4 regions of the Citrobacter freundii ATCC 8090 genome follow, and region 4 is predicted to be linked to each of the others. Evidence: predicted binding sites of a transcription regulator. Region 4 holds the regulator's gene; each other region holds the start of a gene.

Region 1 (4,995 bases), 1.8 Mb from region 4:
TGGGCCACCGTAACCCATCGGTACGCCGAAGCGTTGTGCAGAACCGAAAACGATATCCGCGCCCTGTTTGCCCGGAGCAGTCAGCAGTACCAGCGCCATAAAGTCGGCAGCGACACTGACCACAACTTTACGGGATTTCAGCTCGGTAATCAGTTTGCTGTAGTCATGCACTTCACCGGTGGTGCCAACCTGCTGCAACAGCACGCCAAACACATCCTGGTGATCCAGTGCTTTCGCCGCGTCATCAACAATCACGTCAAAACCAAAGGTTTCCGCACGGGTGCGCACAACATCCAGCGTTTGCGGATGGACATCAGCGGCCACAAAGAAGCGGTTGGCGTTTTTCAGTTTACTGACGCGTTTTGCCATCGCCATCGCTTCAGCCGCCGCGGTGGCTTCATCCAGCAGAGAGGCGGAGGCCATGTCCAGACCGGTCAGATCCAGCGTCACCTGCTGGAAGTTGAGCAGCGCTTCCAGGCGCCCCTGAGAAACTTCTGGCTGATACGGCGTATACGCAGTGTACCAACCCGGGTTTTCCAGCATGTTGCGCAGGATAACCGGTGGCAACTGCACGGCGGTGTAGCCCATGCCAATGTAGGACGTGAAGCGCTTGTTACGCCCAGCGATGGCTTTTAATTCAGCCAGCGCAGCGTATTCGGTCGCCGCCTCGCCGACCTGCGGCGGGGTTGCGAGCTGAATGTCTTTCGGCACAATCTGGCCGATCAGCGCGTTTAACGACTCGGCGCCAACCGCATTCAGCATCTCTTGCTGCTGCGCGGCGTCCGGTCCGATGTGGCGTTCAATGAAAGCGCCGCTGTTTTCAAGCTGGCTTAACGTCTGTGTCATGGGCGATGGTTCCTGAAACGTGCAGTGAATCGTGATTGTCTCTGTCTACGAGCCCGGCAGCGCTAGCGCTTACCGGGTCTACGCATGCTTTGTAGGCCGGATAAGCGCAGCGCCATCCGGCAAAAGCGTATTTACTCGTCTTCTAACAATGCTTCATATGCGGCCGCATCCAGCAGCGATTCAATTTCGCTTTCATCGCTGGCTTTGATTTTGAAAATCCAGCCGCCCGCATACGGCTCGCTGTTGACCAGTTCCGGGGAGTCGCTGAGCGCGTCGTTAACCGCCACAATCTCACCACCTACTGGCGCATAGATATCGGATGCCGCTTTTACGGACTCCGCAACGGCGCAGTCATCGCCCGCGCTGACGGTTGCGCCAACTTCAGGCAGGTCAACGAAAACCATGTCACCTAACAGCTCCTGAGCGTGTTCGGTGATACCAACGGTGTAAGAGCCGTCAGCTTCTTTGCGCAGCCATTCGTGTTCTTTGCTGTATTTCAGTTCTGCAGGTACGTTGCTCATCAATCAATCTCCAAAAAAGGATGAATTACGCGACGGCTTTGCCGTTACGCACAAAAACAGGTTTAGTCACTTTTACCGGCATTTCGCGGTTACGGATCTGCACGATCGCAGTTTCGCCGATACCCGCAGGGACACGCGCCAACGCGATGCTGTAACCAAGAGTTGGGGAGAATGTCCCGCTGGTGATAATGCCTTCCTGCTGGTTGCCGGAAGCATCGGTGAAGCGCACCGGCAGTTCATTACGCAGCACGCCTTTCTCGGTCATCACCAGCCCGACCAGTTGTTCGTGGCCTTTTTCACGCTGCATTTCCAACGCTTCACGACCGATAAAGTCGCGGTCAGCCGGTTCCCATGCGATGGTCCAGCCCATGTTGGCCGCCAGCGGAGAAATGCCTTCGTCCATCTCCTGACCGTACAGGTTCATACCGGCTTCCAGACGCAGCGTGTCACGTGCGCCGAGACCGCAGGGTTTGACACCAGCCTGTACCAGCGCACGCCAGAAATCTGCCGCTTTTTCATTCGGCATGGCAATTTCATAGCCTGCTTCGCCGGTATAACCGGTGGTTGCGATAAACAAGTCGCCCGCCTGAACGCCGAAGAACGGCTTCATGCCTGCTACCGCCTGACGCTGCTCGTCAGTAAACAACGTAGCTGCTTTTTCCTGTGCGTTTGGACCCTGTACCGCAATCAGCGACAGGTCGTCACGAACGGTGATGTCGATGGCGTAAGGTTCAGCGTGTTGGGTAATCCAGGAGAGGTCTTTTTCGCGGGTGGCGGAGTTTACAACGAGGCGGAAGAAGTCTTCAGTGAAGTAGTAGACAATCAGGTCATCTATCACGCCGCCCGAAGCGTTAAGCATACCGGAGTAGAGGGCTTTACCCGTCTTCGTTAGCTTTGCGACGTCGTTTGCCAGCAGATAACGCAAGAACTCCCGGGTGCGGCTACCGCGCAGGTCGACGATGGTCATATGCGACACATCAAACATTCCGGCATCGGTGCGAACAGCATGGTGTTCATCGAGCTGAGAACCGTAATGCAGTGGCATCATCCAGCCATGGAAATCGACCATGCGCGCGCCACATAGCGTGTGTTGTTCGTACAAAGGAGTCTGTTGAGCCATCTTTTCCTCGTTGAATAAGCGGGGCTATCAACTCTTTCGCGGTGAAATTATCGCCACGAAACCCAGCACCGCAGCCGCTCCAGGGGCTACGACGCAAACGTTCTCTTTGTCCTGAACTTACCACCGAAACAGACGCTAAACCATAAGTCAAAATTAACCATCACATTAGCTTATGGCGAAAAACAGCCTGATCGCCAACAGAATAAAACTCCATGTATGTAGTAATAAACCAGAATAACAAACAAAGATAAGCGCAAACTTACAGCACCAATCCACATTAAATGTGGAAAAAATGTCAAAAATGGCGTTATGAAAAAAACGTGATATTAAAAAAACTAATGCGAAAAAAGGCGTGGAATTAGATTATTTCAAATGAGAGAAGCACCCCGGCGCACAGGCCGGGAGAGGAAAGTGTGACGGGTCTCAAACTCTTAAGATTGTCCTTACGGACACTAACGTAACCACTCGGGAAGATCGTTCAGTCCCATCGCCTGACGGATGAGTTGTGGTTTTACGCCCGGGAGGGTATCGGCCAGTTTCAGCCCAATATCGCGTAGCAGTTTTTTCGCCGGATTCTCGCCTGCAAACAGTTCACGGAAACCCTGCATCCCTGCCAGCATCAGCGCTGCGCTGTGCTTACGGCTGCGTTCGTAGCGGCGTAAATAGAGATACTGCCCAATATCTTTACCCTGACGTTGTAGCCGCTTAAGTTCATCGATCAGCTCCGCCGCATCCATAAAGCCAAGGTTAACCCCCTGACCCGCCAGCGGGTGGATGGTATGCGCCGCATCCCCCACCAGCGCCAGACGATGGGCGGCGAACTGACGGGCATAACGTCCCGTCAGCGGAAACGCCTGACGTTCGCTTTCAAGGCTGCACAGCCCCAGACGATTATCAAAAGCGATATTCAGCGCCTGATTAAACTCGTCAACGCTTGCCTGCTGCATACGTTCTGCTTCCTGCGGCGAGAGCGACCAGACGATAGAACACAGGTGTGGATCGCTGAGCGGCAGGAATGCCAGGATCCCCTCGCCGTGAAACGCCTGACGCGCAACCGCACCGTGCGCTTCCTGCGTACGGATAGTCGCCACCAGCGCATGATGACGATAATCCCAGAAGGTGAGCGGAATATCCGCTTTGTTGCGCAGCCAGGAGTTAGCACCATCAGCACCGACGACCAGGCGGGCCGTCAGCATTGCGCCATCTTTCAGGGTCAGAAATGCTTCGTTCTCCCCCCAGGCCACCTGCTGTAATTCAGCGGGTGCCATCAGCGTAATATCCGCTGAACGCTGCGCCTTTTGCCACAGCGCATAATGAATCTCTGAGTTTTCGACAATGTGCCCCAAATGGCTGTAGCCCATGCTCTGGTCATCAAACGCAATACGTCCAAAGCTGTCTTTGTCCCAGACTTCCATGCCGTGGTAGCAGCAAGCGCGACGGGCAACAATGTCGGACCAGACACCAAGACGGGTAAGCAGTTTTTCGCTGGCGGCATTAATGGCCGAAACACGAAGCTGAGGAGGTGCATCCGCCGCCAACGGCTGCGGAACATGTTGTTCTAATACAGCAACGCGCAACCCGCTGCCCTGTAAGCCGCAGGCAACCGCCAGTCCTACCATGCCGCCACCAACAATTGCTACATCAACACTTTGCACTGTTTGCTCCTGAAAAATAGGACAATCAAAAACCGTAGGCCGGATAAGGCAAAGCCGCCATCCGGCATCAATTCCGCGACATTGCCTGATGGCGCTGCGCTTATCAGGCCTACTTCTTTAATTCGGCCTACAGATTATATTTAGCGCGCAACCCAGCCCAGGGTCCGCTCCGCCAGCGCATCGCGCGCAGGGGGGAATAATTCCATCGCCATCAGCCCGGCATTACGCCCAACAACCAGCGGGGCCCAGTGATTGGCAAACAAATACACTAAATTATTGGTCACACCAATCGTCGTATCACGATCGCTTTCGCGGCGCTGCTGATAGCGTGCCAGCACCGCATAATCACCCACATCTTCCGCGCCGTTTTCCGCCTGCGTCAACGTCTCAGCCAGGCTCATTACGTCACGCAGGCCCAGGTTGAAACCTTGCCCGGCAATGGGATGCAGCGTCTGGGCGGCGTTCCCTACCAGCACGGTACGATGGGTAATCGCCTTCAGCGCTGTAGTTAACGAAAGCGGGTAGGCGCTGCGTTTACCGGCCTGGGTAATACGTCCCAGTCGCCAGCCAAAAGCGGTTTGTAGTTCACGGCAAAACTGTTCGTCGGACCAGGCCATAATCTCATCACGCTGCTCCAGCGGATGGCACCACACCAGCGAGCAGCGACCGTCAGACATCGGCAGCATTGCCAGCGGACCATATTGCGTGAAGCGTTCAAACGCTCGCCCGTCGTGCGGTACAGAGGTCGTGACGTTGGCAATTACCGCCAGTTGCTCATAAGGCTGTTGCAGCCAGTCAACACCGCAGGCGGTAGCCAGTGCGGAGCGCGTACCGTCGGCGGCCACCAGCAGGC
Region 2 (4,995 bases), 2.0 Mb from region 4:
ATCGAAGACGCGAGGACGCCGATAAGTGCCGTGAGGACGAACAGCATCACCACCACTACGAGCGTAATGGCAACCGGGCGACGTACTCCCCGGCGAATAAACCAGGCGACCAGCGGATTCAATACAATGGCAAAAAAGAGGGCCAGCAGCAGTTGCACAATGATATCCGCCGCGGCATGAATACCGGCGAGGATCACCACCAAAGCAGCCAGTTTGAGTAAAATGTGCAAACCCGTTTTATCGGGCTGAGCGGTTGTCATATTTTCTTCCTGTTTGCGTTTTTGCATTAAGTGTAGCGGCTGGCTTGCGGCTGAGATTCCTAAACTGACTGCTGATTTCTGCGCGGCAACATGGTAGAAATGAAACACTGTTGTGAAAACGTGGTGACCCTCCATGCCCGAACCCGTCGCTGAACCGACGCTGAGCGGTTTACGCCTTAACCTGCGCATTGTCTCTGTGGTGATGTTCAACTTCGCCAGCTATCTGACCATCGGCCTGCCGCTCGCGGTATTGCCGGGCTACGTCCACGATGTGATGGGGTTCAGCGCCTTCTGGGCTGGGCTGGTTATCAGCCTGCAATATTTCGCTACGCTGCTGAGCCGTCCGCATGCCGGTCGCTATGCCGACCTGCTGGGGCCAAAGAAAATTGTGGTATTCGGGCTATGTGGCTGCTTTTTAAGTGGTCTGGGCTATTTGCTGGCAGGATCAACGAACGGCTGGCCGTTGGCTAGTCTGCTGCTGCTGTGTCTGGGGCGGGTGATTCTCGGAATTGGGCAGAGCTTTGCCGGAACTGGCTCTACGCTGTGGGGCGTGGGGGTAGTTGGCTCAATGCACATCGGACGGGTGATTTCCTGGAATGGCATCGTGACCTATGGCGCGATGGCGATAGGCGCGCCGCTGGGCGTTCTGTTTTATGCCTGGGGGGGCTTACAGGGGCTGGCGCTGACCGTGATGGGCGTGGCGCTGGTGGCGATACTGCTGTCGCTCCCTCGTCCTGCGGTGAAGGCCAGCAAAGGCAAACCGTTGCCGTTTCGCGCGGTGCTCGGGCGCGTCTGGTTGTACGGTATGGCGCTGGCGCTGGCCTCCGCTGGATTTGGGGTGATCGCCACGTTTATTACCCTGTTTTATGATGCCAAAGGCTGGGACGGCGCAGCTTTCGCGCTGACGCTTTTTAGCTGCACATTTGTCGGCACTCGACTGTTGTTCCCAAATGGTATCAACCGTTTAGGCGGGCTGAATGTGGCGATGATCTGCTTTAGCGTCGAGATTGTCGGGCTGCTGCTGGTCGGGATGGCTTCCATGCCGTGGATGGCGAAAATCGGCGTTCTGCTGGCTGGGGCTGGGTTCTCACTGGTTTTCCCGGCGCTGGGCGTGGTAGCGGTAAAAGCTGTCCCGCAGCAAAATCAGGGCGCTGCGCTGGCGACCTACACGGTGTTTATGGATTTATCGCTGGGGGTTACCGGGCCGCTGGCCGGGTTGATAATGACGTGGGCGGGCGTGCCGGTTATCTATCTGGCGGCAGCTGGGCTGGTGGCGGTGGCGTTATTGCTGACATGGCGGCTAAAAAAACGGCCTCAGGTGGTGTCACCGGAGGCCGCGTCATCGTCTTAACCGTTACTGGATAACCAGCGTGTTAATGATGTTTTCTGCGGTAGTCTGCGCTTTTTGCTGATCGTCAGCAGGCAGCGTGATTTGCAGGGTCAGCAGTTGATTGTCCACTTTACCCAGCACTACGGAAGAGTAAGCGGTCTGGCCTTTGGCTGAGATGATGCTGTCTAACTGCTGCAGCGTGTGGCCTTTCAGCTCAATAGATTTATTGGTGACGACCTGCAGCTGCGGGTCGCGGCTACGCTGCTGATCTTCCAGACGTTTTGCCAGCACAGCCAGGTCTTCGTTGGTGTTGTCGCCAACAATCACAATCACCGCTTTCTGGCCGGTTGCGTCAGAATAGACGTGCATATTGTTCGCCTGGGTGCCCAGCTTGCCGCTCTGATCGGTCATATCCGCTGGCAGGGAAAAACTGAGTTTGCCGTCCAGCAGGCTGACCGGTTGTCCGCTGGCGCTACTTTCTGCGGCAGCACCCTCTGCTGGCGCTTTTGTATCGCTATTATCACAGGCTGCAAGCCCCATAACCAGCAGGCCAATACCGACATATTTAACCAGATTGCGCATTGACTTCTTCCTTTCGATAAACGGCCATAACGGCTCATTCGTCCATCTTATCACAACTCGGAAAATGAACCTTTAACTCGTCTGCAATGCAGCGATTTCGGATTTATCTGCCAGCCTTTTCAGCAACATATTCAGCAGCACGCCGTACATCGGCAGGAAGAAAATAATGCTGATCAGCACCTTGAAACAGTAATCGACCAGCGCGATTTCCATCCAGTGCTCGGCCATGAAGGCATCCGGGCTACGCCAGAAAGCGATAAAGAAGAAGGCCAACGTATCGCTGATATTGCCAAATAGCGTGGACGCTGTCGGTGCCAGCCACCAACGACGGTTCTGGCGCAGGCGGTTAAAGACGTGCACATCCAGAATTTGTCCCAGCGCGTAAGCCATAAAGCTGGCGGCGGCGATACGGGCAACAAACAGGTTAAAGTGCAGCAGTGCGCCAAATCCCTGCCACGATCCCATATAAAACAGGGACGAAACGACATAGGAGATCAGCAACGCGGGGATCATCACCGCAAAGATGATACGTCGAGCCAGCGGCGCGCCAAAAATACGCACGGTCAGGTCGGTCGCGAGGAAAATAAACGGAAAGCTAAATGCGCCCCATGTGGTATGGAAACCAAAAATGGAGATTGGAAGCTGCACCAGATAGTTGCTGGAGGTGATCACCAGCAGATGAAATAGCGATAGCCAGAACAACGCTTTTACGCGCTGAGTTTGTGTAAACGGAGTCATATTGTGACCTTTTTGTTGGATGGGGTGAGGGAACCCAATAAAAAACCGTCGCATGATACTGCTTTAAGAGCACATTGCAATGGTTGTTTTTCACGCAATCGTTAACCTGATTGGCTTACGCCACAACAGAGCGTAAAATAACGCCGTTTTTGTATGAATGAGACGACGATGAGCGACCTGTTTACTTCCCCCGACCATACTCTTGATGCCCAGGGACTGCGCTGCCCGGAACCGGTGATGATGGTGCGTAAAACCGTACGTGGCATGCAGGCCGGTGAAACACTGCTGATTGTCGCCGACGATCCGGCAACAACCCGCGATATTCCTGGCTTCTGTACCTTTATGGAGCATGAGCTGGTGGCCAAAGAGACCGACTCGCTGCCGTACCGCTATCTGCTGCGTAAAGGTCACTAGTTTTGTTTGCTGGATGGCGCTAACGCTTATCCGGCCTACAAAGAACGTGTAACCCGTAGGCCGGATAAGGCCACGCCGTCATCCGGCAAAAAACTATCCTTTACGTAACAACCGCAGCGCGTTAGCGGTCACCAGTACCGTTGCCCCCGTATCGGCCAGCACTGCCAGCCACAATCCGGTTATCCCGAGCAGCGTGGTGACGAGGAAAATCCCCTTCAGGCCCAGCGCAATCGCAATGTTCTGGCGAATATTGGCGTGGGTGGCCCGCGCCAGTTGAATCATTTGCACCAGACCGCGCAGGCGGTTGTGGGTCAGGGCGGCATCGGCGGTTTCCAGCGCGACGTCGGTACCGCTTCCCATCGCAATGCCGATGGTAGCCGCTTTCATTGCCGGAGCATCGTTGATACCGTCGCCAACCATCGCCAGCGGCGATTGTCGGTTGAGATGGGTAACGGCCTGCACCTTATCTTCCGGCAAGAGTCCTGCTTTAAATTCGAGACCCAGTTCACCGGCAATGGCGGCCGCTGCACGCGGGTTATCACCGGTCAGGATCACGCCTTTCACGCCAATCTGATCAAGCTCGGCGATAGCGTTGCGAGCGTCGTCGCGCAGCGTGTCCTGTAGGGCCAGCACGCCGAGTACAGTATCGTTACGCAGCACCAGCACCACCGTTTGGCCCGCGCTTTCCAGCTCGCTTATCTGCCCGGCAAAGGCATCAGCAGGCTGCTTACCGGCGGCGCAAATCAGCACGCGCTCGCCGTCGACCAGCGCTTCAATTCCAGAGCCAACCAGAGCCCGTTGCTCTCTTGCGACAGGAATAGTCAGTTCGCGTGTTTGTGCTTCCCGGACAATCGCTTGTGCCAGCGGGTGTGTCGCACCTTGCTCTACTGCTGCCGCCAGTGCCAGCAGTTCAGCTTCACCAATACCGCTTGCCGGATGAATCGCTGTGACGCGCGGTTTACCGATGGTCAGGGTGCCGGTTTTATCAAACGCCACCTGTGTGACTCTACCCAACTGTTCCAGCGCGGCACCGCCTTTGATTAACGCTCCACGACGCGCCGCGGCGGCAAGGCCAGAGGTAATGGCTGCGGGGGTTGAAATCACCAGTGCGCAAGGACAGCCAATCAACAGCAGCGTCAGTCCTTTATAAATCCACTCCTGCCAGGATGCGGCAAACAGCAGCGGCGGTACGAGGGTGACCAGCAACGCAACCGCCATAATGGCTGGAGTGTAAATTCGACTGAAACGGTCAATAAAGCGCTCAATGGGGGCGCGACGTTCTTCCGCTTCTTCAATCAGCTTCAGAATACGATCAATGGCGCTGGCGCCCGGTTCGGAGAGCACTTCCAGCGTAACCAGACGGTCCACGCTGGTGGCACCTGCCGGGACTTTCTCGCCGGTGGCGCGTTCAACCGGGATCGATTCGCCGGTCAGGGCGCTTTCATCAAAGCTGGCAAAACCGGAAACCAGTTTGCCGTCGGCAGGTAAACGCCCACCCGCGGCAACTTCAATAACATCGCCAGGCCGGAGGGTATTGATAGCCACCTCTTCGCGCTCGCCGTTACGCAGGCGCGTGGCGGTTTCCGGTTTGAGCGCCATCAGTGCGCTGACCCCTTTACGGGCACGGCTGGCGGCCCATCCTTCCAGGCGTTCGCCAATTAAAAACAGCAG
Region 3 (4,995 bases), 1.4 Mb from region 4:
CAGCAAACAGTCGTTTGCGGTTCTCTTCAACATGCTCCGGGTTATCGCCGCAATGGGCGCCCAGATTCAGCGAATCGTAAGGCGGCATACTGACTCCGCCAATACGGGTAGAACTACACGCCGCGACACCTTGCGGTATCGGCCACTGCGGAACAATTAGCTTACTCATAGCCAGGCAATATCATCCTTATGTTCTTCGAAATCAGCGCGCATCACTTCAATCAATTGCACCATATCTTGTGGGATCGGCGCATGCCATTCCATTTCGATACCGGAAATCGGGTGATACAAACGCAGCATGGTCGCATGTAGCGCCTGGCGGTCGAACTTACGCAGTACGGAGATAAATTCGTCAGAAGCGCCTTTCGGTGGACGTGGACGACCGCCGTAGACCTGATCGCCCACCAGCGGATGAGTGATATGTGCCATGTGCACGCGGATCTGGTGCGTACGTCCGGTTTCCAGACGCAACCGCAGACGCGTGTGCACACGGAAGTGTTCCATAATGCGATAGTGCGTTACCGCCGGTTTCCCCATTGGGTGTACCGCCATGTGCGTACGCTTGGTCGGGTGACGGCTAATCGGTTCCTCAACGGTTCCGCCAGCAGTCATGTGACCAATTGCTACGGCTTCGTACTCACGGGTAATTTCGCGCAGCTGCAATGACTCAACCAGACGTGTTTGTGCCGGAACCGTTTTTGCCACCACCATTAATCCGGTCGTGTCTTTATCCAGACGGTGTACGATACCGGCACGAGGAACATCCGCGATTGGCGGGTAGTAATGCAGTAACGCATTCAATACCGTACCATCAGGATTCCCGGCGCCCGGATGCACTACAAGGTCACGGGGTTTGTTGATGACAAGAATATCATCATCTTCATAAACGATATCCAGTGGGATATCCTGAGGTTCAAAACGAACCTCTTCATCAATTTCTGCATTGATGGAGACACGCTCTCCACCCAACACTTTTTCTTTCGGTTTATCGCAAAGATTGCCATTTACCAGCACGCGCTGGTCGAGGATCCATTCTTTTATGCGCGATCGCGAATAATCAGGGAACAATTCGGCCAAAGCCTGATCTAAGCGTTGACCGAGCTGATTTTCGGAGACTGTTGCGGTGAGTTCTACTCGTTGTGCCATAAACTGCTTCTTCGTTTAACGTTGGGTTTTACGGCTTTGCCGTTTAATATAGTGTGCTATTGTAGCTGGTCTTAACCGGGAGCAGGAACAGAGAATCTCCCGTATTACATTTTGAGGAAAGTCAAAACGTCATGACGCGCATGAAATATCTGGTGGCAGCAGCCACGTTGAGCCTGTTTTTGGCGGGTTGCTCTGGTTCAAAGGAAGAGGTGCCCGATAATCCGCCAAATGAAATCTACGCGACTGCTCAGCAAAAGCTGCAGGACGGTAACTGGAAACAGGCAATAACGCAATTGGAAGCGTTGGATAACCGTTATCCATTTGGACCGTATTCTCAGCAGGTGCAATTAGATCTCATCTACGCCTACTACAAAAACGCCGATCTGCCACTTGCTCAGGCTGCTATCGATCGTTTTATCCGTCTTAACCCGACACACCCTAACATTGATTATGTCATGTATATGCGTGGCCTGACCAATATGGCGTTGGATGATAGCGCACTGCAAGGATTCTTTGGTGTTGATCGCAGCGATCGCGATCCCCAACACGCCCGAGCTGCGTTTAATGACTTTTCCAAACTGGTACGTGGCTATCCGAACAGCCAGTACACCACTGATGCCACCAAACGTCTGGTGTTCCTGAAAGATCGTCTGGCGAAGTATGAATATTCTGTTGCGGAATACTACACTGCCCGCGGTGCATGGGTTGCCGTGGTAAACCGTGTGGAAGGCATGCTGCGCGACTACCCTGATACTCAGGCAACACGTGATGCTCTGCCGTTAATGGAAAAAGCTTATCGCCAGATGCAGATGAATGCGCAGGCAGAAAAAGTAGCGAAAATCATTGCCGCTAACAGCAGCAATACCTGATTTGCCTCAGAATGCAAAACGGCAGCCCAAGGGCTGCCGTTTTTTTATCCGTTAACGCTACAACTGAAGCGGTTTAGCTCCGACGCATCCCATCAAATATGGCCTGCTTTCAGGTATTCCTCAAGTAAAAAATCGCCTGTTCCTGCGGTGCCTCACAAAAAGGTTTTCTTGACAAAAAGCGACAAAAAAATGTGATTTACATCACGCATTTTGACATTGGGAACGGTATGCTGGAATCACCAAGACGGGAAAGACAAGAGGTAAAATTTATGACAATGAACATTACCAGTAAACAAATGGAAATTACTCCGGCAATTCGCCAGCATGTCGCAGACCGTCTCGCCAAACTTGAAAAATGGCAAACTCATCTGATTAATCCACATATCATTCTGTCTAAGGAGCCACAGGGTTTCATTGCTGATGCCACCATCAATACACCGAACGGACATCTGGTCGCCAGCGCAAAACACGAGGATATGTACACCGCAATTAACGATTTGATCAACAAGCTGGAACGGCAGCTCAATAAAGTGCAGCACAAAGGCGAAGCCCGTCGTGCAACAACTTCAGTCAAAGACGCCAACTTCGTCGAAGCAGAAGAAGAGTAGTCCCTTACATTGAGTGTATCGCCAACGCGCCTTCGGGCGCGTTTTTTGTTGACAGGGTGAAAACAGTACGGGTACTTTACTGACGTAGCCAAAGGAAAATTACATGAAACTTGTTCCGTTCTTCTTCGCATTCTTTTTTACCTTCCCCTGAATGGGAGGCGTTTCGTCGTGTGATAAAGAATGCGAAGACGAACAATAAGGCCTCCCACAACGGGGGGCCTTTTTTATTGATAACAAGAAAGGCAACACTATGACATCGGAAAACCCATTGCTGGCGCTGCGCGATAAGATCAGCACGCTGGATGAAAAATTACTGGCCCTGCTGGCTGAGCGACGTGGACTGGCCGTAGAAGTTGGTAAAGCCAAACTGCTTTCACATCGTCCGGTACGAGATATCGACCGTGAACGTGACCTGTTGGACCGCCTGATTCAGTTGGGCAAAGCACATCATCTCGATGCTCACTACATTACCCGCCTGTTCCAGCTCATAATCGAAGACTCCGTCCTGACTCAACAGGCTCTGCTCCAGCAACACCTGAACAAAATTAACCCACACTCCGCGCGCGTGGCCTTCCTGGGACCAAAAGGATCATATTCCCATCTGGCAGCACGTCAGTACGCCGCCCGCCATTTTGAACAATTTATTGAAAGCGGCTGCGCAAAATTTGCCGATATCTTTAATCAGGTCGAAACCGGACAGGCTGACTATGCTGTGGTTCCGATTGAAAACACCAGCTCCGGTGGGATTAACGACGTTTACGACCTGCTGCAGCACACCAGCCTGTCTATTGTTGGCGAGATGACCATTACGATAGACCACTGTGTACTGGTGTCCGGCACTACGGATCTTGAGACCATTGAAACGGTATACAGCCATCCGCAGCCGTTCCAGCAGTGCAGCAAGTTCCTGAATCGCTACCCGCACTGGAAGATTGAGTACACTGAAAGCACCTCTGCGGCAATGGAAAAAGTTGCGCAGGCTAACTCACCGCATGTGGCGGCCCTGGGGAGCGAAGCCGGAGGCGTACTGTATGGTTTGCAGGTTCTCGAGCATATTGAGGCTAACCAGTCGCAAAACATCACCCGCTTCGTGGTGCTGGCACGTAAAGCAATCAATGTATCCGACCAGGTTCCGGCAAAAACCACGTTGCTGATGGCAACAGGACAACAGGCCGGTGCGCTGGTAGAAGCATTGCTGGTGCTGCGTAACCATAATCTGATTATGACTAAACTGGAGTCACGCCCGATTCACGGCAATCCGTGGGAAGAGATGTTTTATCTTGATATCCAGGCCAATCTGGAATCGCCCCAAATGCAAAAAGCATTGAAAGAGCTGGGTGAGATTACACGTTCGATGAAAGTACTGGGATGCTATCCGAGTGAGAACGTGGTGCCGGTCGATCCGAGCTAACATTTAACAGTGCCGGATGGCACTACGCTTATCCGGCCTACAATTCATGCGATTTTTGTAGGCCGGATAAGACGAAGCCGCCATCCGGCATCTTAATTAAGGACGGCTGTCATTCGCCTGGCGTAACAAAGTACGGCTTTCACTCTGGAAGCGTTTCGCATAATCGCCAAACCAATGCTCGACCTTACGGAAACTGTCGATAAACGCTTGCTTATCGCCCTGTTCCAGTAAACCAATCGCCTCACCAAAACGTTGGTAGTAGCGTTTGATCAGCGCAAGGTTGCTCTCAGACGACATAATAATATCGGCATAGAGCTGCGGATCCTGGGCAAACAGACGGCCAACCATCGCCAGTTCAAGACGGTAAATCGGCGAAGAGAGCGCCAGCAGCTGCTCCAGTTGAACATTCTCTTCCGCTAAATGCAGACCGTAAGCAAAGGTCGCAAAGTGACGCAATGCCTGAATAAACGCCATGTTCTGATCGTGTTCAACGGCGCTGATCCGATGTAGTCGTGCACCCCATACCTGAATTTGTTCCAGAAACCACTGATAGGCTTCCGGCTGACGTCCATCACACCAGACGACGACCTGCTTTGCCAGACTGCCGCTGTCCGGACCAAACATTGGGTGTAACCCCACCACCGGGCCATCATGTGCAGCCAGCATCGCCTGCAAAGGACCATTTTTCACTGAAGCCAGATCCACCAGGATGCAGTCAGACGGCAGACGCGGTAGTTTGGCGATCACCTGCTCGGTGATGTGGATCGGCACACTGACGATCACCATCCCAGCATCAGAGACGATCTCCGGCGCGCGATCCCAATCCTGCTGTTCCAGGATCCGCACCTGGTAACCTGACAGGGTGAGCATTTTTTCAAACAGACGCCCCATCTGACCGCCGCCACCGACGATCACTACCGGCCGCAGAGAAGGACAAAGCGTTTTAAACCCTTTGTCGTTC
Region 4 (4,995 bases):
CAAGGAAAGGAATGGCCAGCATAATAACCATCAGCAGCAGTAAAAAGCCTTTCAACGTACCGTTGACTGAACGGTCAGCAAACTTGCCACCAAAGTAGTTACCGATCGAGAAACCAATGCCTATCAACACCAGCATCCCGGTAACAAATGCCGGAGTGGCATGAGTGATAGTATGCAGAACTGGCGAGATGTAGGTATAAAGCGTGAACATCGCCCCAGCACCCAGTACAGTAGTCAGTAACGCCGACAACACCTGTGGGCGCATAAGTACCGCCAGTTCGCTGCGAACATCCGGGCGCTCTCCGGCTCCACCCTTGGGTAAGGAGAAGAACAGGCTGACCATAGCAATGACGCCCAGACCCGCAGTGGCCATAAATGACATGCGCCAACCGATGGTTTCACCAAGCCATGTCGCCGCCGGAACGCCACCAATATTGGCGATGGTTAACCCCATAAACATCGTTGCTACGGCGCTGGCCTGCTTATGTTTGGGTACAACACTGGCAGCAACCACTGAACCGAGACCAAAAAAGGCCCCATGGTTAAGACTGGTCAAAATACGCGATAGCATTAGCGTGGTGTAATCCGGCGAGATAGCCGAAAGCACATTACCCAGCGTGAAAATCGCCATCAGGAATATCAAAGCATTACGTCGCGCGCGATGAGACAGCAGCAATGTCATCAGCGGTGCACCTACCATCACACCTACCGCATAGGCGCTGATCAGCATGCCGGCCGCCGGAATCGAGACATCCACACCTTTGGCTATGACGGGCAATAATCCCATTGGCGAAAATTCGGTGGTGCCTATGCCAAACGCTCCGATCGCCAGCGCCAGTAAAGGATAATTGAGTTTCATATTGCGACTCCGTAACGTCGAGCCGTGGCGCGACATAAAATAAGAGTCAAAAGCATGACATTGATCGCAAAATTAATAAAGTTAACAAAATTGCAAAAGACTTTTGCTTATTCGCAAACAATAGAAGAGATAGACGAGCGGAAAGAGTGAGGGAGAGCTAACTCCCTCGGGGAAATCAATGCAGCGCTGCGGTCAGGCCACCCGCGACGATCAAACCCAGAACAATAATGGTAGTCACTAACGAAAATTTCAGATCGGTGCTCATCAAGTTTTCTCCTTTTTATTCCCACACAAAAAGTGATATTGCGCATTTTTACACACTTGAAAGCAAAAATCTCTCACGATTTATATTGATAACTGCTTTTAACTCTTCCCCTTTTCGTTAAGATCAGACAAAATTCCACGCTTACTTGATTAGCGTACCGGCCATTGACCCCTTCCTGACGTTCCGTGTCGTTTTCCCGGCGTGCCGCAACCCTTACGTTGCGCTAAGGGTGTGTAAAGGCAAACGTTTACCTGGAGTATTCTCAGGAGCTTAGGATATGGTCTGGAGTGAGATGTAATGGCAACAATTAAAGATGTAGCGAAGCGAGCAAACGTTTCCACTACAACCGTATCACACGTAATTAACAAGACGCGCTTTGTCGCGGAAGAAACGCGTAATGCTGTCTGGGCAGCGATCAAAGAACTGCACTATTCTCCGAGCGCAGTTGCCCGCAGCCTGAAGGTGAATCACACCAAGTCTATTGGCTTGCTGGCGACCAGCAGCGAAGCGGCCTATTTCGCAGAAATTATCGAAGCCGTGGAGAAAAACTGTTTCCAGAAAGGCTATACGCTGATTCTGGGTAACGCATGGAACAGTCTCGAAAAGCAGCAGGCCTATCTGTCGATGATGGCGCAAAAGCGCGTTGATGGTCTGCTGGTGATGTGTTCTGAGTATCCGGAGTCGCTGCTTTCGATGCTCGAAGAGTATCGCCATATTCCGATGGTCGTCATGGACTGGGGCGAAGCTAAAGCCGACTTTACCGATACGGTCATTGATAACGCCTTCGAAGGCGGTTACATGGCGGGTCGGTATCTGGTAGAACGCGGTCATCGTGAAATTGGCGTGATCCCAGGTCCAATGGAACGTAACACCGGGGCCGGGCGTCTGGCGGGCTTTATGAAAGCGATGGAAGAAGCGCTGATTAAAGTGCCTGATAACTGGATTGTCCAGGGCGATTTCGAGCCTGAGTCCGGCTATCGCGCCATGCAGCAAATTCTGTCGCAGTCGCATCGTCCGACCGCTGTCTTCTGCGGTGGCGATATTATGGCGATGGGTGCGCTGTGCGCCGCTGACGAAATGGGTCTGCGCGTGCCACAGGATGTCTCACTCATCGGCTACGACAACGTGCGCAACGCCCGCTTCTTCACGCCGGCCTTAACGACTATTCACCAGCCGAAGGATTCACTAGGTGAAACGGCCTTCAACATGCTGTTAGACCGTATCGTGAATAAACGTGAAGAGTCACAGTCTATCGAGGTGCATCCACGTCTGGTTGAGCGTCGCTCCGTTGCCGACGGTCCGTTCCGCGATTACCGCCGTTAAGCCTGTTGTGCGGGAGTCTCATCTGGCTCCCGCAGCCATTCCTTGTTCAACGTTTCACTATCCCCTAAATAGTCCAGCAGCCACCTCAATGCCGGTGACGTATCGTTCTGCTGCCATGTCAGACAGCATGCAGCATCAGGAAAGGGGTTCTCCAGTTGCAGCGCAACCCACTTGCCGCTATCGATCCACGGCTTGGCAAAATGCGTCGGTACCATGCCCACGCATAATCCCGCGGACAAACAGGTCGCAGAAGATTCCCAGTCGGGCACGACGACGCGTTTTTGGTTATCCAGCAGCCAGGTAATACGCTTTGGCAGCGTACGGGAGGTATCTTCGCGTACCAGTGACGGCCAGTTGCGCAACGTATCATCACTTAGCGGTCCGGGCATTGACGCCAGTGGATGATGGCTGGCTACCACGCAGCTCCAGCTCAGCATTCCCATATCGCGGAAGGTATAGCGTCCCCCTACCGGAATCGCCTGTGTGGCGCCGATGGCCAGCTCCACGCGTCCATCGGACAGCGCGTCCCATACGCCGTTAAACACTTCCTGAAAAACTAACAACTCCACATCATCAAAGTGACGGTAGAAATCCACGATCATCTGTCGGGTACGATCCGGGCGGACAATGTTATCGACTGCGATCGCCAGCTGCCCGCGCCAGCCGTTGGCAATTTGCTGGCATTGCTGGCGCGTGATCTGCATTTTTTTGATAACAGAGCGACCTTCTTTTAAAAACCATGCCCCGGCAGGCGTTAATTCCACATCCCGATGGCGTCGCTCAAAAAGTGGTACCGCCAGCCACTCTTCCAGTTGGCGCACAGTGTAGCTTACCGCCGAAGGTACACGGTGTAGCTCCTGTGCGGCTGAACTAAAGCTACCGTTACGCGCAACCGCATCAACCACTTCAAGTGAATATTCCGACCACATATTCTGCCTGCAAAAATTTTGAAATCAGTAAGCAAATATTAGCGTTTCACAGCGAGAATTACACTCACTACACTCAGCGGCATTGTTCTATTGCTAAAAAAAGAGAAATAATGATGCAACCTGGGAAAGGGTTTTTAGTCTGGCTAGCGGGCCTTAGCGTGCTCGGCTTTCTGGCAACAGATATGTATCTGCCCGCCTTCGCCGCAATTCAGTCCGATCTGCAAACGCCTGCATCTGCCGTCAGCGCTAGCCTGAGCTTGTTCTTAGCCGGTTTTGCCGTCGCACAACTGCTGTGGGGACCGCTCTCTGACCACTATGGTCGCAAGCCTATTTTGCTGCTGGGTTTATCTATTTTCGCACTGGGCAGTCTGGGCATGCTGTGGGTTGAAAACGCCACAGGCCTGCTGGTACTGCGATTTGTTCAGGCCGTTGGCGTCTGTGCAGCATCGGTTATCTGGCAAGCGCTGGTTACCGACTATTATCCTTCACAAAAAGTAAACCGCATCTTTGCCACCATTATGCCGCTGGTCGGGTTATCACCTGCCCTCGCCCCGTTATTAGGTAGTTGGATCCTGGTACATTTTTCCTGGCAGGCCATTTTTGCCACCCTATTCGCCATTACTCTGATTCTGATGCTTCCGGCGCTGCGTTTAAAGCCTACAGCTAAAGCACGCGATGACAGCCAGGATAAACTGACTTTCACCACCTTGCTGCGCTCGAAAACTTACCGTGGAAACGTGCTGATTTATGCCGCCTGTTCCGCGAGCTTTTTTGCATGGCTGACGGGTTCCCCGTTCATCCTTAGCGAAATGGGTTATAGCCCAGCGGTAATTGGTCTGAGCTATGTTCCGCAAACTATCGCCTTTTTAATCGGTGGTTACGGCTGTCGTGCTGCGCTGCAAAAATGGCAGGGTCGTCAGCTGCTGCCCTGGTTACTCATTCTGTATGCCTTCAGCGTTGTAGGCACCTGGGCGACCGGCTTTATTCATCATGTCGCATTGGCTGAAATCCTGATCCCATTCTGCGTTATGGCGATTGCGAACGGCGCAATCTACCCTATCGTTGTCGCGCAGGCATTACGCCCTTTCCCACAGGCCACTGGACGCGCTGCCGCATTGCAGAATACGCTGCAACTGGGTTTATGCTTCCTGGCAAGCCTTGTCGTTTCCTGGTTGATTGCTACCCCGCTGCTCACCACTACCAGCGTTATGCTGACCACGGTATTGCTGGCTGCTGTAGGTTACAAAATGCAATCGCAGAAAACTGACGCCCCGCAAACAGATGACCGCGCGCAAATTGCCCATGGAGAGTCTCACTAATAATTGTCGCGGGCAATTAATTAGCCCGCTAAGAATTATCGGTTGAATCGTCAAAAGTTCAGGCCTATACTGATTTCCGGATGTTAAAAAAACGATAATTTTTATGTGTTAGCGGGAACAAGAATGTTCCCGTATTCCCACGGATGGTCTTTTCGGCAAGGGTTCCTCCCTTCCTCTGTTCTACGTCGGATTATAGATTCACGGATTAATTCCGTGAGATTTCTCACAAAGCCCAAAAAAGCGTCTACGCTGTTTTAAGGTTCTGATCACCGACCAGTGATGGAGAAGCTATGAGTTCAT

Evidence for each region. The regulator PurR, encoded in region 4, represses purine synthesis genes. The targets are predictions, from matches to a motif close to CANGCAAACGTTTGCNTG.
Region 1: a site for PurR is predicted at 2,578-2,595, ahead of gcvT (glycine cleavage system aminomethyltransferase GcvT). Genes of this name have one in related genera too.
Region 2: a site for PurR is predicted at 3,002-3,019, ahead of tusA (sulfurtransferase TusA). Genes of this name have one in related genera too.
Region 3: a site for PurR is predicted at 2,169-2,186, ahead of raiA (ribosome-associated translation inhibitor RaiA). Genes of this name have one in related genera too.

Annotation. Positions count from the first base shown of each region.
Region 1 covers NZ_CP049015.1:4,078,182-4,083,176, forward strand. Annotated here, with positions in the region: gene gcvP (aminomethyl-transferring glycine dehydrogenase) at 1-846, opposite strand, end outside; gene gcvH (glycine cleavage system protein GcvH) at 978-1,367, opposite strand; gene gcvT (glycine cleavage system aminomethyltransferase GcvT) at 1,393-2,487, opposite strand; gene ubiI (FAD-dependent 2-octaprenylphenol hydroxylase) at 2,940-4,142, opposite strand; gene ubiH (2-octaprenyl-6-methoxyphenyl hydroxylase) at 4,283-4,995, opposite strand, start outside.
Region 2 covers NZ_CP049015.1:249,282-254,276, forward strand. Annotated here, with positions in the region: gene G4551_RS01165 (AI-2E family transporter) at 1-260, opposite strand, end outside; gene G4551_RS01170 (MFS transporter) at 394-1,611, shown strand; gene G4551_RS01175 (DcrB family lipoprotein) at 1,615-2,172, opposite strand; gene G4551_RS01180 (7-cyano-7-deazaguanine/7-aminomethyl-7-deazaguanine transporter) at 2,245-2,910, opposite strand; gene tusA (sulfurtransferase TusA) at 3,079-3,324, shown strand; gene zntA (Zn(II)/Cd(II)/Pb(II) translocating P-type ATPase ZntA) at 3,418-4,995, opposite strand, start outside.
Region 3 covers NZ_CP049015.1:3,659,779-3,664,773, forward strand. Annotated here, with positions in the region: gene yfiH (purine nucleoside phosphorylase YfiH) at 1-169, opposite strand, end outside; gene rluD (23S rRNA pseudouridine(1911/1915/1917) synthase RluD) at 166-1,146, opposite strand; gene bamD (outer membrane protein assembly factor BamD) at 1,278-2,015, shown strand; gene raiA (ribosome-associated translation inhibitor RaiA) at 2,285-2,623, shown strand; Phe leader region at 2,726-2,851, shown strand; gene pheL (pheA operon leader peptide PheL) at 2,727-2,774, shown strand; gene pheA (bifunctional chorismate mutase/prephenate dehydratase) at 2,874-4,034, shown strand; gene tyrA (bifunctional chorismate mutase/prephenate dehydrogenase) at 4,131-4,995, opposite strand, start outside.
Region 4 covers NZ_CP049015.1:2,283,800-2,288,794, reverse strand. Annotated here, with positions in the region: gene G4551_RS10990 (MFS transporter) at 1-859, opposite strand, end outside; gene cydH (cytochrome bd-I accessory subunit CydH) at 1,035-1,124, opposite strand; gene purR (HTH-type transcriptional repressor PurR) at 1,422-2,447, shown strand; gene punR (DNA-binding transcriptional activator PunR) at 2,444-3,376, opposite strand; gene punC (purine nucleoside transporter PunC) at 3,490-4,695, shown strand; gene cfa (cyclopropane fatty acyl phospholipid synthase) at 4,986-4,995, shown strand, end outside.